Regions from separate parts of the Pseudoalteromonas sp. SR43-7 genome, predicted to be linked through region 3. Evidence: predicted binding sites of a transcription regulator. Region 3 holds the regulator's gene; each other region holds the start of a gene.

Region 1 (7,682 bases), on a different contig from region 3:
ATTTGACGCCCAACAACAACTGGCCATCACCAAAGTACCCGCACCACTGGACTACCAGCGCATATTACTCACCATAGAAGATGGCGAAACCACACATACACATGCACTGGCGATAGAAGACATGGTTACATCGTTCGACAAACTGCCCAACGTCATACGTGAAAGCTTTAAAATACAGCCCTACCAGCTACTAGAAATAGCCAAAGCCGCAAACGAAAAACTTAGCCGAATGATACACAAATACTAAGCCCATAAAAAACCCGCTAATTAAGCGGGTTCTAAAGTGCTACAGCTATCACCTGCCTAATGATTGATTTATTTTTTCCTGATAAAAAGATTCAAGAATATCTGGTATCTGATTTCTTAGTTCTTCTATAACCTTTTATAAATTTCAACCTTTTGCTCTAACTGCTCAATTCGTTTTTGTTCTGTCATTATTCACTTTTGATAGCATTGGAGGCTAAAGTTCCCACCACTGTATTTACAAGCTTATTATCCATTAACTGCCATAACAAACCTTTTGCCTCTTCTTTTTCTTGAGGTGTTGCTTGAGCTTTATCGATTTTATCCTCTAGCTCTTTAATTATATTTATAAAATTTTGGGTGTTTCCATCACCAAGTTGAATGTTAGTTCCATTTAAATTGGTAATGTTAAAAGAAGTGCTCGCCTGTTTAGTGTTATTTTTTTCAGCATTTATGTGCTCTACTTGAAGCTTTAATATGTGTGGGTGTTTAGTGCCAATGCTCAAAGACTGGTTCTTTCCAAATTGACAATCTAAAACTTTAAATTCAATCTTCCTTTGCCCAGATAATTGCTTTATAACATCATCAATACCAATGTCTGGTTCATCAGTATAGGGAATCATAATTATATTGTCTTTACGTTGTCCATTTTGTTCGATTTCATTTATCAAGAACTTTTCTTGATAAGCTAATTGATTTATTCTTCTCATTTGACTTCCTTCTAATTAATAACCTCAACTTTACCTGTCTCGGTATTTTTGTATACAGTTTGGTTAAATTCAATCTGTACTAAGTTCTCACCTCGCATTTTTAAGCGATAAAAATCTAGACCATTGAATGTTATTTCAACATCATCGTCATAGTGTGCCAGCTGCTTTTTAAGATCACCTACTGTTAGGCTCATTCTGTATCCTTAATATTTTTTATATGACTCTTTCAAGCTATTTCGTAAACTTCGTTTGCCATATTTTTGTTGGTATTCCTGTCAGCTCATCTACACCATCATGGCTTGGTTCACCAAACAGCTTTTTTGCAATCGCTAACGAGGCACTATTATCTGTCTCAATGAGTGTTTCAATATAGAACTCATTGTACTTTTTAGGTAAATCTTTTTTAAATTGAACTAGTATTTGTTTCAGAAAATCAACTGTTTTTCCTTGCCCCCTCAAATCTTCGAGTGTTCCATAAAATAAGCAAAAACAAGGTAAACCATTGAGAGGTTTATTTTCATCTAATACTATTGTTTGTTGAACTTTTAGGCCGTTCAGACGTGCATATGTATAACGTGCATTGAGGAGTCCCTTATCCCTAACAAAGTGAATGTCTTCCGTAAATGAAACTCTTCTCATTCTAAAGCCTTGAGAGAAAGCAGCTTCTAAGGTTTTAAATCCTGTCATTGGATTTTGATCTGGGTGCATTTAACGCCCTTATTATTTTAATTATCAAAAAATTTAATTTGGCACAGTATTTTAATAAGCGTCTTGAGCCTTAAATGTTTGATAACACTTAAATGAAAACACTACAGCAAAGAATAAAGCTAAAAGAAATGGAATATAAAAAATGATGGAAAATTTCTCAAATAATGAAGTAATTACAGTTGTGTGTTCTTTAGTATGGAGGCCATATCCCCAATTAAGTAAATAACCAGTCAGTAACCACAAAAGCATTGAAATTAATGCACCAACTTGCCAAAAATAGCCTGTTATTTCGAAGAGCATATTTATGAATTCTGAAGAGTTATTTTTTCTACGAGCCATGCTGTCCCTGCAACTAAAAATATGATTTGTCTAAATTTAAGACACTCTGACACCTAAAGCAAGAGCTAATAGATGACATAATGATCAAAAGTGCTAACAGCAAAACTATTAGTGCAATAACTTAAAAGCCCGAAAATTTATAGTGGGATTCAAAGATCATTCAATATAAAATTAAAATACCTGTAATTAATACCCACACTTAAGGCTTTAGACTTAATTGTTTGTGCGGTTTTTTGAACTTATCTTGTAATTGAAGTGCTACCTTTTCAATTTCAGGTTCTATGTGTTTTCGCCTGAATATATCGAGTACCACTTCAAACACTTTGTATGAGTCTAGTAAGTCATCTTCAGTAATTTTATCAGCATGAGTCGCTTCGTTACCTACAAGCCGAAGTGATTGAAGCCAGCGTGCCTCTAGAGGAAATTCATCAGCCATAGCCTCAATGTTTTCATAGAGATTTCTCTTTTGTGTATAACCCAACTCTAAACATAGTTTTTCAACAGCCCTTCTTAAACGATTACCCGAAGAACAAGTGTCAGAAAAAAAATGATTGAATGAACTTAATAACTCTTCATTTATTGAGTTCGGTGTTGTATCACTCAATGGAAACAAGGGTAAAGGGGGGTTGAAGCTTTCAACTTTAATTTGTCTAACAGATGTATCACTATTTGGTATTTTAGCTAAGCCAGTAGATGACACATTTTCATTACACATTTCACACTTGAAAAAAGCAATAAATTGCGAGGGCTGGTAAGTAGCCCCATCAGCAACAGTGAGAATGAGTGCGGCTATTTTTAAAAAACTGTTGTCTTCCTTAGTAGCAAAATCCATTAATTCATTGTCTTTGAATTGCTCCTTATAGGCTTTTCTAGCTTGCCAAGATAATTTCCTAGCACTAAAGCTTTCAGTATCTAAGTTAAGGTTCATACTTTTACAGTATGGGCATGGTAAAGCGGGATAGCTCTCTAGAAAATGTAGTTTGGACACGTTTGCCCATAATTGCTTATTAAACATAGAGTTTCCTAAAATATTTTAATTTACCAGCCATGCTACCTATTATCTACTTGGAACACCCAATATTCTTAATATTTCATTTTTTACACTTCGTAATTCATGAGCTGGCAGTGAGTTTGGTGCCTTATTAAATATACTAAACCCTTTATCATAACCTCTTGAGTATGCTTTATAAGTATTTGAGGTATAACTACACATTAAAGTAATGCCAACTTTGTGCAAATTATTAAACAGCTCAATGAGCTCAGATTGAGACTCTTTTTGTTCTACTTTTAAATCATGAAACCACTCACTCATTTTAGCTTTTTCTTTTATAAGCCAATTATTTCTTTTAGTTAGTTCATTATTCATATTTGTTGCTTTTTGGATCAGCTCATCATCTTCAAAATCCAAAAGCCCATAATAACTCAAGCTAAAAGTATAATCAGTCGCTACATTCATCATCAGCAACGCTAGTTTAGTATGATCATTACCTGATTCTTTAAAATTTAGCTTTAAATCTATTAGGCTATGGTAAGCCTGCATTTGTCTCATTGGTACATCACCTAAATTTGATGGCCCAATAATTAAATGAGGTTGTAGCTCTTCAAAAAAGCTAGGTGAAGCACCTTTAGATATATCTAAAAATACGAAATCATAATTAGGTAAAACTGATTTTATATTTTTGCTATTGTTATGCATTGCGTTAATAGCATTAACAAATGAGCTTTTAGTGGGTAGCAAATACTCATCTATTTCTTTAACACGCGGAAAAGGTAAGTTTAAGTCTGTAGCCTGATTACGATAAATACTCGCCCCATGTTTACCAGTAACAATAAGAACCTCAAACCCTTCTTGCATTAACAAGGTACAAATATCAATAGTAAGTAGTGTATGCCCAGCACCTCCTTGGCCACCATAAAAACTAATTAACTTTCCTAATTTACCTTGCTTGTTGGGTGGGTAAGGTAATCCATGCTTCAAACAAAACAATTCAAGTGTTGCTGGCGGTATGTTCAAGCTGCTACCAGCAGTCACCGGCGCCTCGTACCTTTGCCATAATCTCCGGTTCTTATAAACACTATCTGCCGCTTGTTGACTCGATAAACCTAATTTTTTACGTAACTCTCTTAAGTTTTCGGGGGTTATTCGCTCCATTTACTACGTCCTTTTAATCTAAAATATCCAAATACGAATCTTACGACGTAATTTGTACCATAGGACGTATATCTTTTCACTTTTTAACGTATAAAATTAATTGTACCTTTTCCTCAACGAAAACAGCAGGAAATACCAAATGCAAAACAACAAAGCGCTACAACTTAAAAACGAACTAGATAAAAGCATCTACCAAGCAGAAGCCGCAATTAACGCGCTATGTATTGAAGATCACTTTGAAGCAATGGATAAAGACACCCTAGCAGGCATGCTGTGGGTGTTATCAGACAACCTTGAAAAGATAAAACGAAGTGTAAGACGGATTAATACATGTAAAGGTATATGAACTCAAAGTAATAAAGAATGATTAGCAGAGTTAGCACTTTTATAGTTATAGTACTGATTAAACAAACAATAACAAAATTTTAGGTCCTACTATGAATAAATGTAAACTTTGTAATCAAGTAAGTGAATTACAACAAAGCCATATTATTCCTCGCTTCGTGTATAAATACATGCTCATAACTACAGGAAATGACATCACCCAATATGATGGAAATCTAAATCTATGGCAAAAAACAAGTAGGCAATTTAAAGAATGTTTATTTTGCACACATTGCGAACAATTATTAGGCATGAATGAAAATCAGTTTTCAAAGATTTTTAAAGAAATAAATGCATCAACAGACAAGACTATATTTGTATATACTCAAATGAATGACGAGATTTTGAAGACATTTGAATCTACAAATTTTACAGAGACAGACATCAAGGAATTTTTGATTAGCAATCCTCTTCACGGTAAAATGCCAATATTTGAGTACTTTGCAATATCATATATTTACAGAGAGCTCGTTAGAAAAGAATACAATATTGATAAAAATATTATAGATAAATTTAGAAACTATTTACTAAATAAAAACGAGTGTCAATTTATGCTGACAGTAAGGGTTCACAATAGAGAAGGTGACTTTGATATGTGTTCGACAGTAATCGTTATGGATGACTTGCCAGATTTTAAACACTTTGTCTTTTATCTTCCAAACTTGCAATTTCACTTCGCAATCCACGTTCATAACACTCCTAGTGATTTAGTGAAAACCGTGATTATCCCTTCAGACTTTTTCAATGATGAGATCGAGACTTTACAGTTAATTAAAGAATTTCAAAAAGGCTCCAAAAAAGCACGAAACTTAGCTGATTAACTATTAAGAGATGAACTCAACGCAAGGCTTATGTAACCTAATACTCCTTGTTACCACTCCTTCCAAGCAAAAGCCATCTTCTGGTGATATATACACAGGCGCATAGTCATCTGAGGCCGACATCAACAAACGCTTTTCTTTATGAATTACTTTACAAACAAAGCTGCCATTGTAAGTAGCAACCACTACATCGCCTGTACTTACATTTAAAGCACGATCGACTATTAACAAATCACCATCAAATATCCCTAACTCCTGCATAGACGCCCCTGATGCAACCCCGATAAATGTAGCATCTGGGTGTTCTATAAGTAACTCATCTAGAGTTAAACCCAGCTCTTTATATTGAGCAGCCGGCGATTCAAAACCTGTAATACCCGCCTCAATATAAATAGGAATAACAAACATACACACACCCAAATAAAATACTGATTATTTATACAGTATAAATCTAGTTGGCAATTTTGGAAAGGTAAAGTGTCTTGTGAAGAAAGTGAGGGTTTTGATTAAGGTTTTCTAATGGGTTGTTTATGTTGATATTTATTGATAGCTTAAATACTCGATTTGTAACAAGCGCCCTAACCGCTTGATTTTATTGAATTGTAAAAATGATAAAAATTGCAAAATTAACTGTGTATAAAATCAGTTAAACCACTTTTAAGTTCATAAATTACAATAACTTAACACGATATAGCGTCACATCATGGGGTGGCAGGGGTCGAGAGTTCGAATCTCTCCATACCGACCATTAATACCAATCCGCAATAATACTTAATCATTTTGCGGGGCTAAACGTGTCGCTACCTGTGTTAAAAAATTCTCATTTAGAACAACTAAATAGCGAATTTTTTGCCTAGCTATCAACACGTTTTTCCATCCTAAAATAGATCACTTAATTAAGCGAATTGGTATAAACTCCCTCTATATCAATAAGTTAAACTTCTCTTCAAAATATAGCCAAAATTCATCTTTTTTGATTCTACAATTTATCCGTAGCACTACCTTATTTATCTAAGCGCACTTAATAAAACTGAGTTTAGCTGGCTAGTTTTGTGGTTTTTGAGGGAGGTTGTATTTAATTGTTATTAACTTGAAGTGGCCTTTGTGGAATCTATATAAAGCCATTTAATTTCAATTTATTGAAATTAAAATAAAAAAGCGCTCTAAGCGCTTTTTTATTAAAGTACTAGTGCTTGCGCCCTACACCATTACGTACCATGTCTTGCCCTGTTTGGAATACATCTTCTGTAATACCGCGCGCTAAAAGTAATTTTTGATTATCGTCAAACACGGCTACAAAACGACTACCATCACTATTGTTTGTTGCCATACCAACGCCCGAAACACCCTTAAGGCCAAGACCGCCGTTTTCTACATTTAATAAAAAGCTTTCTAATTCGGCTAGACTAGAAATTACATCATTTTCTTTATTCATTTTAACACTCTTTTAGTAAGGCTTTTAAATCATTATGGTGGCTATTTTATAGAGAAGAGCCAAAAACTCAAACCCTTGGCTCAGGTTAGTCACTAAATCGACTTTATAGCTAACTCTAAATTGCTTAGCGCACAACCAAACTCTTTTGCATTGATGCGATGATACTGTGTGTCACTCGTCGCTGTAAGGCTAATTATAAACTCGTCTTGTTGGGCTACCGCACTTTGCTCTTGGCTTAAACACATAGCTTGAGTAAGTGAACGCAGTTTTGAATTTGTTAAAATTGAGCCAAAACGCTGCACTGGCAGTGGAGGTATTTGTATAGCGGGTAACGCTTCATCTATTGTGCGTGCACTTAAGGTAAACGTATTATTGGTAATTTCAATTACACTGCTTGCAGGCCAGTACGAATAGCTATAGCTCTTACTCTCAGGTTGGGCTTTACCTTGGTTAGCCAAATGCACTACACCACTTTTGCCTATTACGGTTATTAAGCTACCTTCTGGTGATTTAATAACAACTAAGGCTGTATTTTCATCAATACCAAATCCATGTTGAATCTCTGTTTTAGTATTTTTCACTTCGTTTTTATTTAGCGCTGCTGCAAGCCTAAATGTACGGTTTTGTTCACTAAATTGAGTATCTAGTACACCAAAGTTAAAACTGCCCAGCCCACCAGCATTAGTGTTATTTTCACTTTTACGAAGTGCCTCAAGGCTTGTTGTATTTGTCAGCATACCCGTCACTTTACTTTGGATTGCTGCGCCCACTCCTTCACCTACAATTACTGGGCGAGTTTGCAATGCTTGCGTCCACGGGTATGGGTTATTGTTTTGATCAAATAATACCTTATGAGTTAATGCTGCATTACCGCTATTAAACATCACACC
Region 2 (7,682 bases), on a different contig from region 3:
GGCGTCATTATTTGAAATAGAAGCCGAGCTATTTAATAAGTTGCTTTGAAGGGTATTAAACCAGTTTAATAGTTTGTCTTGCCATATTCTTAGTTGCTTTAGTACATGCGCATTACTTTGTTCAGTTGAGATATTATTTAAAATAATACCTAAATCAAAAACAGGCGTTGGTATATCCATATAATCTTTAACACCAATAAAGCTTTTATTATTGTTGGGTAAAGTTGTTAGATTATTGTCAAAGCGCTCAGTTAATAAAATATCGAGTATTTTTAGCGAAATTGTTTTGCAGCCCACTTTAAAGTTTATTAATTCCATGCCTTTATCTTAATTTACCTATTAATGCTTTAAGGATAGAACAAATTAAATAAATAGCTTAAAGATGGATAAAATTTAACAGAGATAGGGCAACTAGAAATTATTAGATGGTGCTAGTGAGGTTTTTTATGGCACGTTTAAATTGATTCTCAAGCTGCTTTTTTCCTAATAAACCTAAGTGTTGAATCACTTTTTCATTACTTTCATTTTGAAGTACTAACTTTATTAAAAGTTGTTTATCCGACTCTGTTAATTGAAATATATAAGAAGGTGACTGACTCAGTAACTGCCAAAGAGTTGCAGAGATACTAAATTGAGTGAAGTTACTTTTAGTGAGCAGCGCTAATCGCTCGTGAGTCTCTAGGCTTATTAACTCGTCGCTAAATCCTTCAATTACAATATTCACGAGTTGCCAATCTAGTGTTTTAAAGTGTGTTAAAAGAGCATAAAAGAAATCGTTTTTAAACTGCTTTTTTAGGGGTTGAAGAATTGTACTTTTGTCACTGAAGCATTTAACCACAAGCGCCGAATGTTCAGCGGTGCTTTTATCGCGTTGATATCCCAGTTTTACGGTATCAAATCCTTGGTTCTGCCAAAAATTAAGTAACTGCGCTGTTGCGCCAAAGCTTGCACCAAACCAACTACATTGGTCTTTTACTTGTGACTCGCAATAACTAAGTAACTTTCTACCAAGTCCTATATTGTGGGAACTCGGATCAATCGCTATTCGTACAACGCGAGCGCTCAGTTGTGTTAAACAGTCATTATTAAAGCTAAGTTGTGAGAGTGCTTGCGCCATTAAATGTCCTTGCGGACGGCGCTCTCCACTTATAACCTGTAGGGCAAGTTCTTCACTCAAACCACCTTCTATGGCGATTAAGCATACGCCAACTAATTGATTATTAATTTTGCTAATAAATAGTCTTTGCGATGGTGCGTCTAGTAGTTGGCGTAAGTCGTTTACACTACTTTGATAGTGAGCCAGTGCAAGTAGGGCAATAACTTGCTGCAGTAAAGATTCATTGTTTACAAGGGATTGCTGAGTTACTTCGCTATGAATTGGCTGCTCTAATTCACCACTACTTAACTCTATATATTCTGCATCGAGTGCAAGCAAGGTGCGAATGTGCTTCTCGAGGGGATCGTGTTTAGCAAAACGCAGTGGCTCATCAAGCGTTACAACTTTAGAGGCTTTATAGTGCGCTTTAATATAGTTACTAAAGCGAATGGTATAACCCCTACCATTTCCTTCATATCCAACTAGAGTGCTTGCAAAGACTATACGAGGATAATGAGCTAGCATTTTTAGTAATAACGGAACAGGGATTGCTGCAGCTTCATCAACGAGTAGTAAATCGCACTCAGGTAGTGTGTTTAATAACGCGTCTGGTGCAACGTAGTGCAAGTTGGCGAGCTGTTTATGTTCAGCGTTGTATTGCAGGCTTAACTCTTGGGCTAAATGTTTAAAGCTGCTATGGGTCGCTTTAAACTGAGTGCTGCAAATAATTATTTTTTTATCAGTTAGTTTTGCCGCGGCTAAGCCAAGTGCTGCCGACTTACCTCTGCCTCTATCAGCATTAATGAGTAAAGGCCTGTTTGCACGGCCATTAGCTACTTTTACTATCTGCTCAATACAGTTTTGCTGTGGTAGATAATCAATTTTATTATGCATTACATAGCTAGCGTTATTACTAATACAGCCATTTTTTTCACTAAAGTGAAAAGCAGGTAACGGTTTAATAATAGTCGCGAAACGTTGATTAAATATGCTGTAGTCAATGCTCTGACCGTGTGATTGCACTGTACTTAATGCGGGATCTTGCCAAGAGGCTAAATCATCTAGTTCAGGCAGTAATAAAAACAGTATACCGCCTGCTTTAACGGTGCCGGCAAGTGCTGCAAGTTTATCAGGGTGCAAACCACTAAAACCATCGTAAACAGCATGAGCAAATTCTTGCCCTAAAATTTGGTGTGTGCGAGTAGGCCAGTACGAATTTTTAATCGCGCACTGCTTTGATACAACAAGTGTATTGTTTTCATCTATTAATGAGTTAAGTATTTCATAACACCAAGCTGGGCTGCCCGTGATCAACACTAGCTGACGATGATACGCGCCAGCTAATTGTTGCTCTAACTCATTTAGGTGTGCTTTATACCGCTTGTAGTCGTGCATAGGCCGTTACTAACCATTTGCTACCAAGGTCGTCAAAATTAACTTGTACGCGAGATTGTGCGCCACTACCTTCATAATTCAGTACAGTACCAATACCAAACTTAGCATGCAGTACGCGTTGTCCTAAGTTAAAGCCACTGTCTTCAAATGCGGCATGGCTAACTGATGCGCTAAAACGCCCAGCGGCAGGCGGGCGAGAAACCTGTGTTTTAATACGGATTTCTTCTACGCAGTCTTCAGGGATTTCGCGTAAAAAGCGAGATGGGCTATGGTATTTTTCTTGCCCGTATAAGCGGCGACTCTCAGCATGGCTAATATATAACTTATCCATTGCTCGTGTCATGCCTACATAACAAAGGCGGCGCTCTTCTTCTAAGCGACCCGACTCTTCGTTGCTTTGCTGAGAAGGGAACATGCCTTCTTCTACGCCTACCATAAACACTAGCGGAAACTCTAAGCCTTTAGCTGAGTGAAGCGTCATCATTTGTACGGCGTCTTCGTGTTCTTCTGCTTGTCCTTCACCTGACTCAAGTGACGTATGGGCTAAAAAGCCTTGTAAAGGTGAGCTGTACTCTTCGTCTTCAGGCAGCTCATACTGATCACAAGCGCTAATTAGCTCTTCTAAGTTTTCTACGCGAGCACGGCCTTTTTCACCTTTTTCGGCTTGGTACATTGCCATTAAGCCTGAGGTTTGAATTGTGTACTTGGCTTGCTCATGCAAAGTAAGATCGCTAATTTTATCTTCTATTTGTTCAACGAGTTCTACAAACTTACTTACTGCGCCAGAGGCACGGCCAGATAAATGCTGTTGTTCTACAATTGCTTTTGCGGCATACCAAAGCGGTAACGACTCTGCTCGAGCACAATCGCGTATATGGCTCAATGTTTTGTCGCCAATACCACGTGCTGGCGTATTAATTACACGCTCAAATGCGGCATCGTCTTGACGATTACCTACTAGGCGTAAGTACGACAACGCATCTTTAATTTCTTGTCGTTCGAAGAATCGCATACCACCATAAATACGGTATTTTAAGCCTTCTTGTAGCATGGCTTCCTCGAGTACACGAGATTGCGCGTTACTACGGTATAAAATTGCGGCATCTTGTAGGGCATTACCTGCATTTAACCAGCTTCGTAGTTTGCTACTTACAAAGCGCGCTTCGTCTAACTCATTAAATGCCGCATAAATAGAAATTGGCTCGCCATCGTTACCGTCGGTCCATAAGCTTTTACCCATACGCTCTGAGTTATTTTGAATTAATGCATTAGACGCTTTCAAAATAGTTGCAGTTGAACGGTAGTTTTGTTCAAGACGAATGGTTTCTGCGCTAAAGTCAGTTAAAAATCGTTTAATATTTTCGATTTTAGCACCGCGCCAACCGTAAATACTTTGGTCATCGTCGCCTACAATCATGATACTGCTTGTATCGCCTGCAAGTAACTTTAACCATGCATATTGAATGGTATTTGTATCTTGGAACTCGTCTACGAGCATATGTGCAAAGCGTTGCTGGTAATGACGTAGTAACGTAGGGTTATTTTTTAACACTTCGTAGCTGCGTAGTAATATTTCGGCAAAATCTACTAGGCCTGCTCTATCACAGGCCTCTTGGTAGGCGGCGTAAACACGCAGCATCATTTGCTCGTTAATATCGTATGCTTGAATATCTTTAGGACGAAGTGCTTCATCTTTTTTGGCGCTAATGTACCAGCCAAATTGTTTGGCGGGCCATTTTTTGTCATCAATATTCATTGATTTTAATAAGCGCTTGATCATCCGAAGTTGATCGTCAGAGTCTAAAATTTGAAAGGCTTCTGGTAAGTTAGCTTCACGGTGATGAGCACGTAGAATACGATGCGACAAACCATGGAACGTACCAATCCACATACCACCTACAGGGGCTTTTAGTGTTTCTTCAACGCGGCTGCGCATTTCTTTAGCCGCTTTATTAGTAAAGGTTACGGCAAAAATACTGTAAGCAGATGCTTGCTCAACTTGCATAAGCCACGCAATACGATGAACTAACACTCGTGTTTTACCAGACCCAGCACCTGCTAATACCAGCATGTTTTGTAGTGGGGCTGCAACGGCATCGCGTTGTTTGTCATTTAAGCCATCGAGTAATTGTGAAACGTCCATCGTTACGCCTTTTTAATCAATATTGTGGGCAGTATAACAGGTGTTTTTGTTAGGCTAAATAAAATACTGTTTTTATAAACAGCTATTTATAAAATAGCCTTAAAAACGAGTAACTTGCTATTTTTTTAAACAAACAAAAAAGTGTAAACGCACAATAAAAATTGCTAATTTGACCTAAAGTTAGCAATTTTTACTAACTCTCTAAATCTAGACTAATTTAACTATTTGATTTGTAAGCTTTAATAAATTGGCATAGAGTGTGTAAGTAAATAATTATAAAATCAAATAAATACAGAGGTTAGTATGGCAGATCAAGGTTCTGGCGGTAACGTAATCGCAGCATTATGTAATATATTTTTTCCTGGTTTAGGGCAGTTAGTGCAAGGGCGTATTTTAGCGGCTATATTTTTTGCACTCGCTATTATAATAAGTTACGCACTAATTTATGTGCTTGTAGGCTTTGTACTTGTGCCTATTATTTACTTATGGTCGATTATTGACGCAGCGCGTTATAGATCGCGAAGTTAACGGCTTTAAAGTTGAGTAAAATAGCGCCCTTGTGGCGCTATTTTACTTTATATGTCCTGTGGTTTGCGGGCGTTTACGTATATAATTACGCAATTAAAGATTTACAGGCAAACCCTATGGAATATCAATTTATTCGCGACCCTATTAGTGGGCTACGTATTAAAATAAGCAGTGAACACGCTATTATTGGTCGCTGGCTAAACGAAGAAATAGGCAAAGACAAAGTAGCCATGGTGCAAGCGCTTATTGCATCGGTGAGTTCAAGCTATGAGCCGCTAACGCTAAAAGGCCAAGAAATAGATTTAATATTAACGAAAGACGAAGCATTATTTGAAGCCCATGCGCTTCATCAAGACAGCGAAGACCTAATAGCTTATCAAGATGACGATTTAGCGCTTGAAGAAAATGGCTTAAGTAGTGGTTGTGGCTTTGAAGATTTCATTGATTTAATTGATTCATGGCATGAGTTTACGACGTCACGATAAACATAACTAGCACACTAATAAAAATATACAGCAATGCACAATCAGCATTTTATCTGTATTATTACACCAACGAACATTACGCCAATCAAAACGACAGGAACTGATATGTCTGCCAATTTAAACAAGCTAGTAGTGATGCTAGAAATGCAAAACGCCATGAATACTAAAGTACATGAGCAATGGTTTACTCAAGGGTTTGAATGGTACCGCGCTATTTGGGTTGAGTGTGCTGAAATGTTGGATCATCATGGTTGGAAATGGTGGAAAAAACAAACACCAGATACTGAACAAGTTATTTTAGAGTTGGTTGATATTTTTCATTTTGGTCTATCGCTTAGAATTGACGGCGAAACTAGCTACGAAGACTTAGCAAAGCAACTTGAAACTGAGCTTAGTAATGCTCAACAAGCTGATGACTTTAAACAAACACTAGAGATATTAGCGGCGTCTGCAGTTGCAGATAAAGCGTTTAATGCAGGTGCCTTTGCCGGCTGTATGGCGCAAATGGGTATGGATATTGATGATTTATATCGCGGCTACGTAGGTAAAAACACGTTAAACTTTTTCCGCCAAGATCACGGTTACAAAGATGGTAGCTATATTAAAGAATGGAATGGGCAAGAAGATAACGAGCATTTAGTTGAAGTAGTTAAAAGCCTTGACACAGAACATGCAGATTTTGCAAAGTTAGTATATCAAGGGCTAGAAGCGCGTTACCCAAAAATTTAAGTCACGTAAGTTGAGTTAGATAATCTTACGATAGTCGGTAACACTTAGGTAATCGGCTATTTCGTTATGTGGTTGTTGGCTATCTGGGTTAGCAACTGCAAGTAAGTGCTCAATGCCGTATTCTCGTGCGGCATTCAAAACCGGCACACTGTCATCTACAAACAAAGTGCGCTGTTTATTAAATCCTAAGTCTTTTTGTACTTGGTGCCACAAACTTTGTTGCTCTTTACTTACTCCATATTCATGAGTCGACACTACGCCATCTAGGTAGTTATCAATCGCTGTATGCTCAAATTTAAGCATGACACTCTCAGGGTGGGCGTTGGTAAGTAAAATTAACTCTTTGCCTGCTTTTTTAAGCTCAGTTAAAAAATGAGGTACGTCTTCGCGCATTTTAATTAAATGCTGAGACTCTCGTTTAAGCTCCATTATAGGCAAGCTTAATTGCTGCTCCCAATAATCTAAACAATACCACTGTATTTGACCGCTCACAGCTTGATAGCGTTTTAAAATATCTGCTTTAGCTGCATCTAGGCTAATGCCTCTAGCTAATGCGTGTTGCGCAGGGATAACGTTAAGCCAAAAATGACTGTCGTAATGTAAATCGAGTAATGTTCCATCCATGTCGAGCAAAACGGTATCGATTTTTGACCAATTTAACATAGGAATTTCAACTTATAAGGTTTATTATTGAACTAACTGCCATGATAGCAAATTAACGCCAATGACACAGAAAAAGCACCCAACACCACCACAAATCCTCAGTAACAATGTTGTTGCTAAAAGTCGCCTGTTTACTGTGGAGTCTTTAGAGTTAAAGTTTTCTAATAACGAAGAGCGCCAGTATGAGCGAATTCGCGGCGGTGGCCGGGGAGCAGTGATGATTGTTCCGTTAAGTGCAGATAATGAGTTACTACTTGTACGTGAATACTGTGCGGGCACAAACAATTACCAGTTAGGTTTTCCTAAAGGCTTAATTGATCCGGGCGAAACCCCAGAGCAAGCTGCTAACAGAGAACTTAAAGAAGAAATTGGCTTTGGTGCTGAGTATTTTAAACCATTAAGAACAGTAACAATGGCGCCGAGTTACTTTAATGCCACTATGCATATTTTATTTGCTAAGCAATTATACCCACAAACCCTTATTGGCGACGAACCAGAGCCGCTTGTTGTTGTTAAGTGGCCATTAACTCAGTGGCAGTCATTATTAGACCAAGAAGATTTTACCGAAGCACGCAGTGTTGCAGCTTTGCTATTATTAGATAAGTATTTAGCGTCTGGAGCTGCCGATGAATAAATTAATCGA
Region 3 (7,682 bases):
GATAATTAGAGCGATCGGCATTAATTTCGCCAATAGCTGGCGCTAAGTTATTTATATCAGCTTCCATTTTTCTAAATTTAGCACTTACTTTACGGCAGTTTTTACGCCCGCCATCTTGCCAGCATTGTAGCTGGTGACCAAATTCCCACGCCGGAACAATGTGCTCCCACTCAATGCGTAGTGCTCGCACATTTACTTTGCCTGAGCGGGTAAGGGTATTTCGAGGAATGTAACCACAGTTAGACGGATCAGGAACGAGTTTTTTGCCTTCTTTTTTAATATCACAGCCGCAGTAAATGCTCTTGGCGTTGTCAGGTAGGGTTTTAATTAAATGTCTTTTAGCCGTTGAAAAACGGGTAAATTGTTCGGCTGATACCGAAACGCACACACAACAAGCCAATAAGGCCAGAATAAATCGAGTCATATCCATCACAAATGTGAACTACAGGAATGGGCAGTTTAAAGCCTTGAAGATAAAAGATAAAGTTAACTTAAGGCCTGCACTTATATTACTAAAAGTGCCAGATTAATTTTTTATTCAAAGTTATTTTCACTATTCATTTATTTCTTACTATTTATCGTATTTTAACCACACAAGATTATACGTTAAGGAGTATGCTTAAAGCTTACTCAATATGAGGATTTGGATTGCAAATGAAATTTGTTGATTATTATGCAGTGCTTGGAATATCGCCTGATGCAGATGATAAAGCGGTTAAAGTAGCTTATAAAAAGTTAGCCAGAAAATATCACCCAGATGTAAGCAAAGAGCCTCAAGCAGAAGATAAGTTTAAAGAAATAGCAGAAGCTTACGAAGTCATCCATAACAAAGAAGAACGTGTAAAATACGACAAGTTACGTCGTCACCAACAAAATCGTGCTCGTCAACAGCAAGGCCATTATGGTGGTAACAATGCCTCTTCGCAAAGTAATCATCAGCAAAGCGATCCTCAAACCGACCAAGAGTTTTCTGACTTTATTAATTCAATGTTTGGCGGAGCTGGTGGATTCGATCGTTCCGGGCAGAGCAGAAGTAACGCCGCTCGCGCGCAAAAAGGACAAGATGTGGAAATAGAGTTCCCAATTTTTCTTGAAGAGACTTTAGTTGATACCGTGAAGCCTGTTGAGTTTATGTTACCGCAGCGAGACAGCAGTGGCCGTGTCACTGAACTTAAAAAATCACTTAAAGTGAAAATTCCTGCAGGCTCAGTAAATGGCGAACGAATTCGACTAAAAGGGCAAGGCGGATTAGGGTCAGCGAATGGGCAAAATGGCGACTTGTATTTACAAATTAGTTTAGTGCCTCACCCATTATTTGATGTTGAGGGTCATAACCTAAATATAGTTGTCCCTCTTGCACCATGGGAAGCGGCTCTTGGTACAAAGCTAAATTTACCTACGTTGACAGGTAATATCCAATTAACTATTCCTTCTAATAGTCAGTCTGGTCAACGCTTACGTATTAAAGGTAAGGGGTTAATGAGTAAAAAAGCTAAAGGTGACTTATTTGCTGTGCTTAAAATTGTTAATCCAGCATCTGTTGATGATACCAGTAAAAAACTTTGGGAAGAATTAGCCGAAAAAGCTCACTTTGATCCCCGTAATAACTGGAGCAAGCCATAATGCAAATTATCGTGACACAAAAAGACGATTTACTTACTAGCAAAGAGCTATGTTTGAGCAGTGGTATTAGCGAAGCAATTTTATATGAGCTAGTTGAGCATAATATTGCGGTTCCAATTGAGGGGGATCATGTTACGCAGTGGCAATTTACGGTATCTGCAGTGACCTTAGTTAAAAAAGCGGCCCGTATCCAACATGACTTTTCGTTAGATTGGTCGGCAATAGCTTTAGTTTTACAATTGCTGGGTGAGCGTGATGAGTTGATTTTCGAAAACGAAATGTTAAAGCGACATTTGAGTCGATTTAAGCACTTGGAATAAAATAAGCCCTAGGCTTATTTACTCTTTGATAAGTGGGCGCTAGCTCTCAAAAACCAATATGACTACTTTGATTTATTCTTATTTTTAATTCGGATAAATCGTTTTAGTCGTATATTTTGAATAAGTAGTAATATTCCACTTAAACAAAAAAGTACACTGGTTGCTGAAAAGCTAATAAGCAGTGGATTATTAAAATTCTCTCGCTCATCGTAATCCATAATATGTAACATCCAAAAAAAGTCGAATATTCGCCATAGCGTGCTGCGAACGGTGACAACTTTGCCGTTATTTTCTGACAAGTACAGTGTTGTGTTAAATGTGTCGTCAAATTGGACCTGCCATACATTGGTTTTATATCCGACTTCCCGCGTACCTTGCTTTAGTAGTACAGCGCTTGTTACTTGAGCGTCAATAAGTAAGTGTGCTTTAGCATTTGCGGTAATTTGTATTTTAGTTGGCGGCTCAAATGGTCGGCCTGTTATGCCATTGAAGCTTTGCTGCTCGTTATTACTAAAGACAGTAATAAGTGGTGTAGTTAAGAAGTTCTCAAAAATTATTTGTGTTGGATTAACCACCTGAGAGGCAATATCGTCAAGGGAGGCAACATAATCAGCCTGCGTAAATGGGTTATTAAGAGTACGTGTTGCAAGATGCTCCCCATGAACTTTATCAAGAGGGATTGCACTCATAATTAAACCACCTAGTAACCATGCTAAAATTTGTAGTGCTAATAAATAACCTAACCATTTATGTAACTTGCGAGCATGCTTAAATATTTTTTTATTCATGTTTTAGTCTTATTATTTTTAGAGGCTAGTTTATTACATTAATAGGATAAGTTACTGCGACATTTTGTCGCAGTTTAAACTATAGCTTACTGTAATCATTTAAAAATAAAAAAGATTACACTTAAATTCCTAACATGACTTATCTGTTTAATTGAGCTAGATGTTTGATATCCAGCTAGCTTTAAATGCTAAAAAATACTTAAAAGCTGCGAAATATCCATATAAAGTGGTTAATAGAGCATAGTTGATTTGGTATAACGGTAAAACTGCGTTAAAGTTTGCAATGAAATTATTAGAGGATAAATACGAAACGATGTCGGAAATTCAATTTTTAAATGTAGATCTTGAGCTTGAATCAAAGCAAGATATTAGTTTGCTAGTGGCGGACTTGAAAAAAGTCGCGACGATTTTACATTATGACAAAGACGAATACCGTCAACTAGCGCGTATTGAAGCTACAGGTGAGGTGAGCACACCTGATAAAGCCATAAACCATATATGTGAGCTTATTGAATCGTGTTCGCGTAATGCGCTAAAGCAATGGTTAAGCTGTTCACGTAGAACGTTTGATATTGGTTTTGAATCAGGGACTTCTCCTAAGTGCTTTAATCAAGCCTTAGATGCAGATACATTATTGCGTATATCTGCGATTGGTGCGGGTATGGAAATTACCATTTACCCAATCGAAAAGTAACTATCTTCGCTCTACGACTGCTGCGGTCATTTTTGATACGCAGCACAGCTCATTGCGGCTATTTGTAATTTTTATTTCCCATACTGAACTACGTTTGCCAATATGAAACGCTCTAGCCGTTGCTGTTAAAGTGCCGTTGCGAGATGCTTTTAAATGACTTGCGCTAATTTCCTGCCCTACACAGTAAAATTTAGTAAAATCGACAACAAAGTTAGCGGCATAGCTGGCAACTGTTTCGGCAAGTACAACGTTAGCACCGCCGTGAACCATGCCCATTGGGTTATGATGCTCAGGAATTGCCGGCATTGTGGCAACCAAATAATCATCGCCAATTTCTGTGACTTCTATCCCCATAGTTTTCATTAATGTTCCTTGGCCATTAATGCCTTGTTCTAACTGCTTGCACAGCTCTAAGGTGATGGGCTGGTACCAAATACTCATAATGTCTCCTTTGCATTTTTAATCATTTATAAACTTAGCTTTAGTTATATCCCTAAAATGTACACAAGTGAAATTACTTTAGCTATTTTAAGGCTTAATTTAAATTTGCGATTTTTATTTAACTGTATATACTCACAGTTAAATGTACTGTATGGAAAACCAGTTGTATGCGACCATTAACGAACCGCCAAGCTCAAATACTCGAACTAATTAAAGTTTTTATTAAAGACACTGGTATGCCTCCTACACGTGCTGAAATAGCGCAAACATTAGGTTTTAAAAGTGCCAATGCTGCTGAAGAACATTTAAAAGCACTTGCTAAAAAAGGCGCAATTAAAATGAAACCAGGTGCAAGCCGTGGTATTCAATTAATTGAAGAAGAAGAGCCAGAACAATTAGGTTTACCGCTTATAGGGCGTGTTGCTGCTGGTTCACCTATTTTGGCGCAAGAGCACGTTGAAAGTCACTGCAAAATCGATCCATTAATGTTTAAACCGGCTGCAGATTTTTTACTACGCGTTAACGGTATGAGCATGAAAGATATTGGTATTATGGATGGTGATTTACTTGCTGTACATCGTACTCAAACCGCTGAAAACGGACAAGTTGTTGTTGCCCGCCTAGACGAAGACGTAACTGTAAAACGTCTTGAGAAAGCGGGTCGTAAAGTATTACTTCATGCTGAAAACGACGATTTTGACTCTATTGAAGTAGATCTTGAGAATGAGTCTTTTAATATTGAAGGCTTAGCCGTTGGCGTTATAAGAAACGCTGATTGGATGTGACTTTAAAAATAGCTTTTAAACAAGCAGTTTTATAAATGCGTACTAACTAGTACGCATTTTGTTTTAAAATTTGTACTAAAAATAGGGCGTAAACAGCCCACTGACTATTTAAGCTGTAAACTTTTTTGCACTTATATTTTCCCCCTCCGAATGCGTTAAACCCCTTTGTTTTGCTCATATTTTGAACTTTCTGTTGCCCAGTTGATTACCGATTTTTTATTAATTATTCAATATCACCTGATTGTTTTTTATACTAAAACTTGCTTGTTGTTCGTTTTTTAGCTAATTGTTAATGTGCTGAGCTAATAATAACTCACAGCTTTTTAGTTTTGAGAACACACAATATACACAAACTCGTTGTTGGCGCAGCAAAACCAATCAATATTAAATGAGATTGGCTAAAAAAATAAAAATAACGAATTGGCGTTTAAGCCGTATGCCTCTTCGCTTTGCATTCGCAATAGCATCAAAGGAGCCGTCACATGGGTAAACTGACCTCTACCTTGTGGCTTATATTATGTGTTTTTTCGCACCCAGTTTTGGCTAACAGCCAATACAATATGCGCAAAGGCGTAACCGATATAAGCAATAATGTATATCAGCTGCACATGACCATATTTATAATATGTTGTGTGATTGGGGTGATAGTGTTCGCAATTATGTTTTGGGCACTTATTCATCACCGTAAATCTAAAGGGGCTGTACCTGCCCAATTTCACGAAAGCACTAAAGTAGAAATACTTTGGACTGCAATTCCGTTTGTTATTTTAATTGCTATGGCAGTACCAGCCACTAAAACCCTTATTGCAATGGAAGATGCCAGCAAAGCTGATCTCACTATTAAAATTACGGGTTCGCAATGGAAATGGCATTATGAATATATGGGCGAAGATGTAGAGTTCTACTCTATTTTATCTACCCCGCAAGATGAAATAGCGAATCTTGCAGATAAAAACCCTAACTACTTACTTGAGGTTGATAAGCCTCTTGTACTGCCAATAAATCAAAAAGTACGATTTTTAATGACTTCTGATGATGTTATTCACTCTTGGTGGGTACCTGATTTTGCAGTTAAAAAAGATGCGAACCCCGGCTTTATAAACGAAACATGGACGAACATAAACGAAGAAGGTACTTACCGAGGCCAATGTGCTGAGTTGTGTGGTAAAGACCATGGCTTTATGCCCGTTGTGGTGGTCGCTAAATCTGAAGCTGATTTTAAAACATGGCTTGCAGATGCAAAGCAGGCTAAACAAAAAGCAGCATTAGCAGATGCCGCATTACTTGATAAAACCCTCCCAAAAGAAGAATTAATGACTTTAGGCGAACAAGTATATATGGCTAATTGTGCTGCATGTCATCAACCTACTGGCATGGGGTTACCGGGTGTATTTCCTGCACTTAAAGGCAGCCCGATAGTGCTTGGCGATATAAAAGATCACATTGATGTAGTTATCCATGGACGACCCGGTACGGCAATGCAAGCTTTTGCCAAGCAGTTATCTATAAAGCAATTAGCTGCGGTTATTACTTATAAACGTAATGCGTGGGGTAATGATACGGGTGATGTTATTCAACCGAGTCAAATACAGACAGCACTTGATGCCAAAGTGGAGGCGAACTAATGAGTAGTATAGTAGAACAACCTAACGCCAATGAAGCTCATCATGCTCATCACCCAGCTAAAGGTTTTAAACGCTGGCTTTACACAACTAATCATAAAGATATAGGTAGTTTATATTTAATTTTTTCGCTGACCATGTTCTTAATTGGTGGCGCAATGGCCATGGTGATCAGAGCTGAATTATTTCAACCAGGTTTACAGTTGGTCGACCCTCACTTTTTTAATCAAATGACCACAGTGCATGGTTTAATTATGGTGTTTGGTGCGGTTATGCCCGCCTTTACAGGCCTTGCTAACTGGATGATACCACTTATGATTGGCGCGCCAGATATGGCATTGCCAAGAATGAATAACTGGAGCTTTTGGATTTTACCGTTTGCGTTTTTAATCCTATTGGCATCGTTATTTATGCCTGGTGGGGGTCCTGCATTTGGTTGGACTTTTTATGCACCACTGTCCACAACATACAGTAATGATAATACTGCATTGTTTGTATTTGCCGTACATATTATGGGAATTAGCTCAATAATGGGCGCAATCAATGTGATTGTAACCATAGTGAACTTACGTGCCCCCGGCATGACATGGATGAAGTTGCCCTTATTTGTATGGACGTGGTTAATTACTGCCTTTTTATTAATAGCGGTAATGCCAGTGCTTGCAGGGGCTGTCACTATGGTACTTACCGATAAGTATTTTGCGACCAGCTTTTTTGATGCCGCAGGCGGTGGCGACCCGGTGATGTTCCAACACATTTTTTGGTTTTTTGGTCATCCCGAAGTATACATTATGATTCTTCCTGCCTTTGGCATTATATCTACAATAGTACCTACCTTTTCTCGTAAAAAACTTTTTGGCTATGCCTCAATGGTATACGCCACATCCTCCATAGCACTATTGAGCTTTATTGTATGGGCTCATCATATGTTTACTACTGGGATGCCGGTAGCTGGCGAGTTGTTTTTTATGTACGCGACCATGCTTATATCGGTACCTACAGGAGTAAAAGTATTTAATTGGGTTGCCACAATGTGGAAAGGCTCAATAACTTTTGAAGTGCCAATGCTTTTTAGTATTGCGTTTATTGTGCTGTTTACCTTGGGTGGTTTTTCGGGATTGATGCTGGCAATTACACCTGCTGACTTTCAGTATCACGATACTTATTTTGTAGTGGCGCACTTTCATTATGTATTAGTAACAGGGGCTGTATTTTCGATAATGGCAGGTGCTTATTATTGGCTGCCTAAGTGGACGGGCAATATGTTTAATATCACATTGGCTAAATGGCATTTTTGGCTATCGCTGGTGAGCGTGAACGTACTGTTTTTTCCTATGCATTTTGTAGGGCTTGCCGGTATGCCGCGTCGAATTCCCGATTATGCTCTTCAATTTGCCGACTTTAACGCA
Region 4 (7,682 bases), on a different contig from region 3:
TGCGAGCTTATTTTAAAGTGAGCTAACGCTACAAATAAAAAACCGCCAATTGGCGGTTTTTTTATTTAAAACTAAGGGCTAAATTATAGCTCGCCTTCGTTTTCAGATAAGAACTTAGCAACGCCTTCAGGGCTTGCGTCCATACCTTTTTTACCTTCAGTCCAACCAGCAGGACATACTTCACCGTGCTCAGTGTGGAACGCTAGCGCGTCAACCATGCGAAGCATTTCGTCGATGTTACGACCTAGTGGTAAATCGTTCACTACTTGGTGACGTACGTTACCTTCTTCATCAATTAAGAAAGAACCACGGAACGCAACACCCGCTTCTGGATGCTCAACGTCGTATGCTTTACAAATTTCGTGTTTAACGTCTGCAACTAGTGCGTATTGAACTTTACCAATACCGCCGTCTGCTACAGCAGTGTTACGCCATGCGTTATGTGAGAATTGTGAATCGATAGAAACACCAATTACTTCTACGCCACGCTTTTGAAACTCTTCAAAACGCTTATCAAATGCAATAAGTTCAGAAGGACATACAAACGTGAAATCTAGTGGGTAAAAGAAGATAACTGCTTTTTTACCTTTAATTGTTTCATGAAGGTTATAGCTATCTACAATTTCACCGTTACCAAGAACAGCTGCAGCGGTAAAGTCTGGTGCCTGGCGGCCTACTAATACACCCATTTTATTCTCCAAATATTTTGAGTTTGTTTTCAATTGCTTTCGCAATGCTGGTACTTATATGGGCGCTAAAAATTAAAAACCAATAGCGCATACATATAATTAATTGGAATTCTAAAGTTATTCACTGCAAAAGAACAATCGCATTTAACGATGTGAGCAATCGAAAATAACGAACACTTGCAACTTGCGCTAATATGCTTAAATAATAGGTCTAATTTAAAGTGTAAGTTGCGTTGTAACTAAGTAGAAATTTTAAAAATATCGAAGTGGTTTATACATTAAACTTTTTAGAATTTCATATACGGTGGCGCTAAATTTTACAGATATAAAAAAACCTGCAAATGCAGGTTTCTCGCTTAGACTTAGTCCATTATATCTGAGGGCATATCACCACGGATTTTTTGCCAAATCTCACCCGTTTGATGACCATATTTACGCATCATAGAAATAGCACCATCATGCTCTTTCTTTTCTGCCAAAATGGTTAAATCTTTATAAAACTGACGAGCAAGTTCACGAGTTCCGGCATCAGAGAAGTAATGACAACCAATCTTTGAATAAAAACCTCTAAAGCCGTTAAGTATTAATACATAAATACGGTTATTACCCGCAACGGCTAATTCGTGATGCACTTTATAATCATAGTCAGCAAATGCTTGAGCGGTGTCTTCTAGCTCATTGCTTTGTGATAAAATTTCAATCACGCGTTCAGGATTTAACTTAATTGCAGCACGTGTATAAATAGCACTAATATTAGTACGTGCAGATAAAAGCTGATCTGTCAGCTCTGGCATCTTGTCTTCATCTAAGCGCGCTAATGTTTCAAGAATGTTTAAGCCAGACGTTTCCCAAAAGTTATTTACTTTTGTAGGTTTACCATGCTGAATTGTTAGCCAACCATCACGTGCTAAACGCTGTAATACTTCTCTCAAGGTTGTTCTTGTAACACCAATTAACTCTGAAAGTTCTCGCTCGGCAGGTAAAATTGAACCTGGAGGGAAATCGCCGTTCCAAATGGACTCAACTATATATTCTTCAGCAAATCCTGCTGGGCTTTTCGCTTTAAAAATTCTCATCCAGTTCCCACTCGAATTAATCAACACTCATCGTTTTACACGAATAACTGACTGATTGTACCAGACGAAGCACAACTAACAAGTAAAGTAATATATATTAATAAAGCAAATGGGTAGAAATTTAAAATTAATAAATAATTAAATTTGGGTTTCTCTAATTTAGCTACAATGCATGAATATCTAGAGTAATATTCATTGTAGGTACATTGTTATTATGGAGATATTTTTATTTACGCAGCGCCTGAGCTTAATTAACTTATCCCGCACTTGCCATAAGAAAAAGTACAAAAAAGTACAACCATAAAAAATTCTTTAGATGATGCATCACCTTAGTATAAGTAAGCAATATAGCTGAGCTTATGTATCGATGGGGAAATAATGGAGCGTCATTTAACCTTTGCTAAGGCTGTATTGATTTGTCACTAATTTCATCTTATAAAAAGTGACTTCGGTAGCTTTTTTTTCCTTTTTGTTGCTGCATACTTTATCCTACGTCATAATCTAACGTCCTATTAAAACGCGGAATTTTTATGAACTGGCTTGCACAATTACCTACCCAACGAACCCCGTGGCTTTTATTTACAGCTATCGTTTTTTTACTTGAAGTTACCGCTCTTTTCTTTCAATACAAAATGGGGTTAGCGCCTTGCATAATGTGTATATATCAACGCACTGCAGTATTGGGGTTATTAGGCGCAGGGATTGTAGGCTCGAGTAAACCACAAAATAAAACTGTGCGTATGATAGCGTATGCTATTTGGGGGATATCGAGTGTTTGGGGATACTTAATTGCTCGCGAACATATTGATATGCAAACCACCACAGACCCTTTTGCATTTAGCTGCGAGTTTGAACCAAATTTCCCATCATTTATGCCACTACATGAATGGATACCTAGCTTTTTTCAAGCTACCGGAGATTGTGGAAATATAGATTGGCAGTTTGTTGGCATGAGCATGCCTGCTTGGATGGAAGTGATATTTGGGATTTTCTCACTAACGCTATTTATTATAATTATTGCCCGTTTATTAATTAAAAAGTCGATTTGATATGTTTACATTCTTTTCAAGCCAATTAGACCAGCTTAAGCATTTAAAAGTACGCCAGCGTCAAGACGTAATTGCGCTTGCATTAAGTAAGCTATCGCCAACTGATAAAGTTCTATTGCGTATTATAAAGTTGCTATTACTTAGCCCACTATTTTTAATATTCACTGTATTTAAAGGTTGGATATTAATACCATTTTTGATACTTGGCGGATTGTGCTATCCACTATTAACTACACCTATTGAAATTAACTTTGCTAAAAAGCACTTAAGCGATGCGCTAAAACAATTTAATCAGGGCGCCTAGCACCCTGATTACTTTTTAGAAATATTAAAGTGAAAGTTTCCCCTCTAATTTAGCTAAAAGTTTTTTGCCAATCCCTTTAACTTGCGATAAATCACTAACGCTTTTAAATTCGCCATTTTCTTCACGATAATCCACAATTGCCTGCGCTTTTTTCTTACCTATACCAGGTAACTTAGCAAGCATCTCTGCATCAGCATTATTTATACTAATTGTCTCAGCTTGAGGCATTTGCTTAGTTACTTCTGATAATTGTGCATACGCGGTAGTCGCGGGTAGTAAACATAATAAACTTATGATGAGTAAATTTTTTAACGTTTTCATTAAACTTGCCCTTATTCTTCTTTTCTTAATTTTGAGTATTGCTCAGGAAATCAATAAATAAGGAACTGTAAAGTTCATCACTTAAAGTGTACCTAAACGCATTATCACTATGATCCGAAATCCTGAAAATGCAGCTGGTACAACAAAGTGATTGCTTAACTAAAGTAAAGTTACCGTTTTTTGTCAAATTTAAGACACCTAAAAATTAATACTTCGCGCTTGCAAATTTACTTACAAACCATTACTGTACATAAAAACAGTAATCTAATGGTTTTTTAAAAAACCACGGTGCCAAGCAATTTTGCAGGAGAAATCATGGCTGTTGTTGTTAAATATGTTGTAGAACGAAACGGAGTCGAGCGTATGACGTTTACTACCAAAAAAGAAGCTGATGCTTATGACAAGATGCTCGATATAGCAGAATCACTTGAGCTGATGCTAGAAAAGGTAGACGTACCGCTTAGTGAGCAACAAATTGAATCACTTGCTTTAGAAATAGCGAAAAGCAAAGATGATTTTATGACCATATTAAAAGGTGGCAAAGATCCAGCTGTTACCAAAGCGCCAGCAAAAAGTAAAAAGTCAGATAACGTTGCATCAATTGAAGATAACAACGATAAAAAAGTAAGTTAATTCATAGAATGTTCCCTCCTCGAACGGGACAAACTAAATAAAAAAGGGAGCAACTAAGTTGCTCCCTTTTTTATTATACCAATTCGCTTAATTAAGTGATCTCTTTGAGGGTGGAAAAACGTGTTGATAGCTAGGCAAAAATTCGATATTTAGTTGTACTAAATGAGAATTTTTTAACGCCGGTAGCAACACGTTTAGCCCCGCAAAATGATTAAGTATTATTGCGGATTGGTATTAATTACTACTCACTTTAAAATAAGTAGTAATTGCTAATTAAAGCTCTTTTTCTACTTCATCAAATAAAGCAGTGATGTTTTGCTCTGGCTCTTTTGTTACTAAGCTAACAACAATAATTGCAATACTCGCTAAAATAAAGCCCGGTACTATTTCGTACATAAAGCTACTTAAGCTTTCACCATTGATAGTAAATGGTCCATATATCCAAATTAGCACAGTAAGTGCGCCTACTAACATACCAGCTAACGCACCTGCAAAGTTCATGCGTTTCCAATAAAGGCTAAACAATACAAGAGGTCCAAACGCAGCACCAAAGCCAGCCCACGCATTACTTACTAGGTCTAAAATAGAGCTATCTCTGTCGTAAGCTAAATAAATAGCGAACATAGCAACTACGGCAACACTAATACGGCCAACAGCAACTAGCTCTTTATCACTGGCATCTTTACGTAAGAATGTTTTATAGAAATCTTCTGTTAATGAACTTGAACTAACCAATAATTGAGATGAGATAGTACTCATAATCGCAGCCAAAATTGCAGCAAGTAAAAAGCCAGCAATAAGTGGGTGGAACAGCAACTCAGAAAGAATTAAGAAAATTGTTTCAGGGTCTTCAACTACAATGTTGTTCTCATAAGTATAAGCTGCACCAAATATACCAGTACCAACAGCACCAATGGCAGCAACAATCATCCATGTCATACCAATACGGCGTGCTTTAGGCATATCTTTAACACTACGTACCGACATAAAACGAACAATGATATGTGGTTGGCCAAAATAACCTAAACCCCAGGCCATTGCAGAAATAATACCTAATGCAGAACCTGCACCAATCCAATTAAGCATATCTGGATTTACGCTATGTAAAGTTGATTCTAAAGGTTGTTCAAGCAAAGAGTATGCAACAGTTGGGACTAGAATAAGTGCAATGAACATAATACAACCTTGCACAAAGTCAGTTAAGCTTACAGCTAAAAAGCCACCAAACAAGGTATATAAAACAACTACGCCCGTTGTAATGTATAAACCCATTTCATAAGTTAAACCAAATGAGCTTTCAAACAATTTACCACCAGCGACAACACCTGATGAAGTATAAAGAGTAAAGAAAACAATAATTACCACAGCTGATACAACACGTAATAAATTGGATTTATCATTGAAGCGATTTGAAAAGTAATCTGGGATTGTTATAGAGTCGTTTGCTTTTTCAGTGTAAACACGTAATCTCGGTGCAACTAACAGATAGTTTAACCAAGCACCAATCACCAAGCCAATTGCTATCCATGTACTACTAAAACCAGTAACAAACATCGCACCAGGTAGGCCCATTAAAATCCAGCCACTCATATCAGATGCACCTGCAGACAGTGCAGCTACACTTGGAGATAGATTTCGTCCACCTAACATGTAACCAGATACATCGTCAGTAGATTGCTTATATGCATATAGTCCGATACCTAACATTACAATAAAATATAATGCTAGTGAAATAATCATTCCTGTTTCCAAATTAGCCTCCGCATAATTATTAATAATAGGCTTTAATCCAAATAATGACTCTTAAAATTTTATAGTTAAGACACTATTGGGGTAAAAACCATTCTCGCTGACTATATCATGCTTAATAATAAAATCTCCAACTTGTTGCCCTCACCTGATACAAAAATACTCATGTTGAATAATTTTAAAGCGAATTGGTGAAATATAATAAATTAAATACAAGAAACACCTTAATTTTTAATGATAATTTATTAATCTAGCAAATATACGTAATGCTATTTTGAGTCTTTTGCCATATATTATTACAATAACTAATTAGATTACTCTTACGGAACTGTTTATGTATTTTTACGCTGCACGCCAACCTATTTTAGACAGAGATAAAAAGCTCATCGGATATGAACTTTTATTTCGCGATGGCGTTGATAACGTATTTCCCGATATAGACGGTGACGAGGCAACTACACGACTAATTGAAGGTAGTCAGTTTAATTTCGGCTTAGAAGATTTAACCGACAATAAACCCGCCTATATAAATTTCACCCTAGAAACGCTATCAAAGGGCTACCCAACACTACTGGGCAAAGATACTGTAGTTGTAGAAATCCTTGAAACTGTGCAACCTGGGAAGCGATTATTAGCCATAGTGAAAGATCTAAAAGATAAAGGTTACACTATTGCTCTTGATGACTATATTCATCAGCCTGTTTGGCGCCACTTTTATCCATTTATTGATATTATTAAAATAGACTTTTTAGCATCTGATATAGATACAATAAAAACGGTTCTTAATGATTTAAAACTGCACTCGCATATTAAGTTACTTGCCGAAAAAGTAGAAACCTATGAAATTTACCAACAAGCTCTAGAGCTTGGTTTTGATTATTTCCAAGGATTTTTCTTCTCCAAACCGGAAATGGTACAAAGTAAGGCTCTACCGCCTTCAGAAATGGCATTAGCTGAATTACTTTACGAAACATCAAGCGTTGATATGGATCTTAAAAAAATCACTGATGTGTTTGAGCGTGATGTAAACCTATCTTACAAATTACTTAGGTATTCAAATTCTGCTGCCTTTGCAAGGCGTGCAGAAATAAGTACCATTAAGCAAGCCCTTATAGTGCTTGGTGCTAACGAAATTAAAAAGCTATTATCATTATTATTTGCGGCACAAGTATCAGCAGATAAACCAGTAGAGCTAATTAGGCTATCGCTTACGCGCGCTCGTTTTGGTGAGTTACTCGCTATATCCCATGGACAATTTAAAGATACCGGCATGGCATTTTTAACCGGTATGATGTCTCTTATGGATGCTATTTTAGATGAGAGTATGGAAAGCGTTATGAAAAAGCTTCCACTTTCGAATGACATAAAAGCAGCGTTATTAAACGATGAAGGGTTGCTGGCAAAATATTTAAACTTAGTTAAGTATTATGAACAAGCTAACTGGTCAGCCGCAAACGAATTAACGAAAGAGCTAAACCTAGGTGAAAAAGTTCCTGATGCCTATCATGAAGCACTCACTTGGGTTAATGAGCAAATGCAGTTAGTAGTTAACGAAAAATAAGTAACCCGAACTCTGGTTAAGGTATTTACTAATATATTGAATTATAATGATACTTAAGTTTATTTTTCTCTAGCCAAAGTTCAGATTATATATAAACAGTCAATAAAAACGCCAGCATTTAGCTGGCGTTTTTATCATTGGCTTCAATTATAAACTTTCTAAAAAGTCTTCATCAAAATCAGCTGGCTCTTCTTTTATAGGTGGATTGCCATCGTACAGCTCATAAATTTGACGCTGAAAGTAAATATCTTTTACAAATAAGTACGGATCAAGTGAATCATTTAATAGCCCTTCTTGTGG

What was found. The regulator LexA, encoded in region 3, represses DNA repair genes until DNA is damaged. The targets are predictions, from matches to a motif close to TACTGTATNNNNATACAGTA.
Region 1: the regulator LexA is predicted to act here: its motif matches at 5,784-5,803, upstream of H5087_RS09090 (LexA family transcriptional regulator).
Region 2: the regulator LexA is predicted to act here: its motif matches at 4,699-4,718, upstream of uvrD (DNA helicase II).
Region 4: the regulator LexA is predicted to act here: its motif matches at 3,682-3,701, upstream of H5087_RS13180 (YebG family protein).

The regions. Positions count from the first base shown of each region.
Region 1 covers NZ_JACJDY010000009.1:118,062-125,743, forward strand. Annotated here, with positions in the region: gene H5087_RS09045 (KilA-N domain-containing protein) at 1-247, shown strand, start outside; gene H5087_RS09050 (hypothetical protein) at 435-953, opposite strand; gene H5087_RS09055 (hypothetical protein) at 965-1,147, opposite strand; gene H5087_RS09060 (hypothetical protein) at 1,185-1,661, opposite strand; gene H5087_RS09065 (hypothetical protein) at 1,713-2,000, opposite strand; gene H5087_RS09070 (DUF4145 domain-containing protein) at 2,200-3,015, opposite strand; gene H5087_RS09075 (hypothetical protein) at 3,058-3,855, opposite strand; gene H5087_RS09080 (hypothetical protein) at 4,292-4,498, shown strand; gene H5087_RS09085 (hypothetical protein) at 4,590-5,357, shown strand; gene H5087_RS09090 (LexA family transcriptional regulator) at 5,361-5,765, opposite strand; gene H5087_RS09095 (hypothetical protein) at 6,544-6,792, opposite strand; gene H5087_RS09100 (cyanophycinase) at 6,885-7,682, opposite strand, start outside.
Region 2 covers NZ_JACJDY010000034.1:28,407-36,088, reverse strand. Annotated here, with positions in the region: gene H5087_RS19010 (chemotaxis protein) at 1-318, opposite strand, end outside; gene H5087_RS19005 (GNAT family N-acetyltransferase) at 422-2,491, opposite strand; gene uvrD (DNA helicase II) at 2,469-4,634, opposite strand; gene H5087_RS18995 (hypothetical protein) at 4,938-5,162, shown strand; gene H5087_RS18990 (YacL family protein) at 5,279-5,647, shown strand; gene H5087_RS18985 (dUTP diphosphatase) at 5,753-6,376, shown strand; gene yrfG (GMP/IMP nucleotidase) at 6,392-7,039, opposite strand; gene nudE (ADP compounds hydrolase NudE) at 7,101-7,673, shown strand; gene cysQ (3'(2'),5'-bisphosphate nucleotidase CysQ) at 7,666-7,682, shown strand, end outside.
Region 3 covers NZ_JACJDY010000020.1:10,420-18,101, forward strand. Annotated here, with positions in the region: gene H5087_RS14800 (endonuclease) at 1-424, opposite strand, end outside; gene H5087_RS14805 (DnaJ C-terminal domain-containing protein) at 655-1,623, shown strand; gene H5087_RS14810 (chaperone modulator CbpM) at 1,623-1,943, shown strand; gene H5087_RS14815 (hypothetical protein) at 2,006-2,731, opposite strand; gene H5087_RS14820 (hypothetical protein) at 3,045-3,425, shown strand; gene H5087_RS14825 (PaaI family thioesterase) at 3,426-3,866, opposite strand; gene lexA (transcriptional repressor LexA) at 4,034-4,651, shown strand; gene coxB (cytochrome c oxidase subunit II) at 5,134-6,276, shown strand; gene ctaD (cytochrome c oxidase subunit I) at 6,276-7,682, shown strand, end outside.
Region 4 covers NZ_JACJDY010000016.1:64,533-72,214, reverse strand. Annotated here, with positions in the region: gene H5087_RS13205 (peroxiredoxin) at 84-689, opposite strand; gene fadR (fatty acid metabolism transcriptional regulator FadR) at 1,052-1,765, opposite strand; gene dsbB (disulfide bond formation protein DsbB) at 2,296-2,814, shown strand; gene H5087_RS13190 (DUF6170 family protein) at 2,816-3,118, shown strand; gene H5087_RS13185 (helix-hairpin-helix domain-containing protein) at 3,143-3,439, opposite strand; gene H5087_RS13180 (YebG family protein) at 3,755-4,072, shown strand; gene putP (sodium/proline symporter PutP) at 4,346-5,824, opposite strand; gene H5087_RS13170 (EAL and HDOD domain-containing protein) at 6,156-7,382, shown strand; gene H5087_RS13165 (VacJ family lipoprotein) at 7,530-7,682, opposite strand, start outside.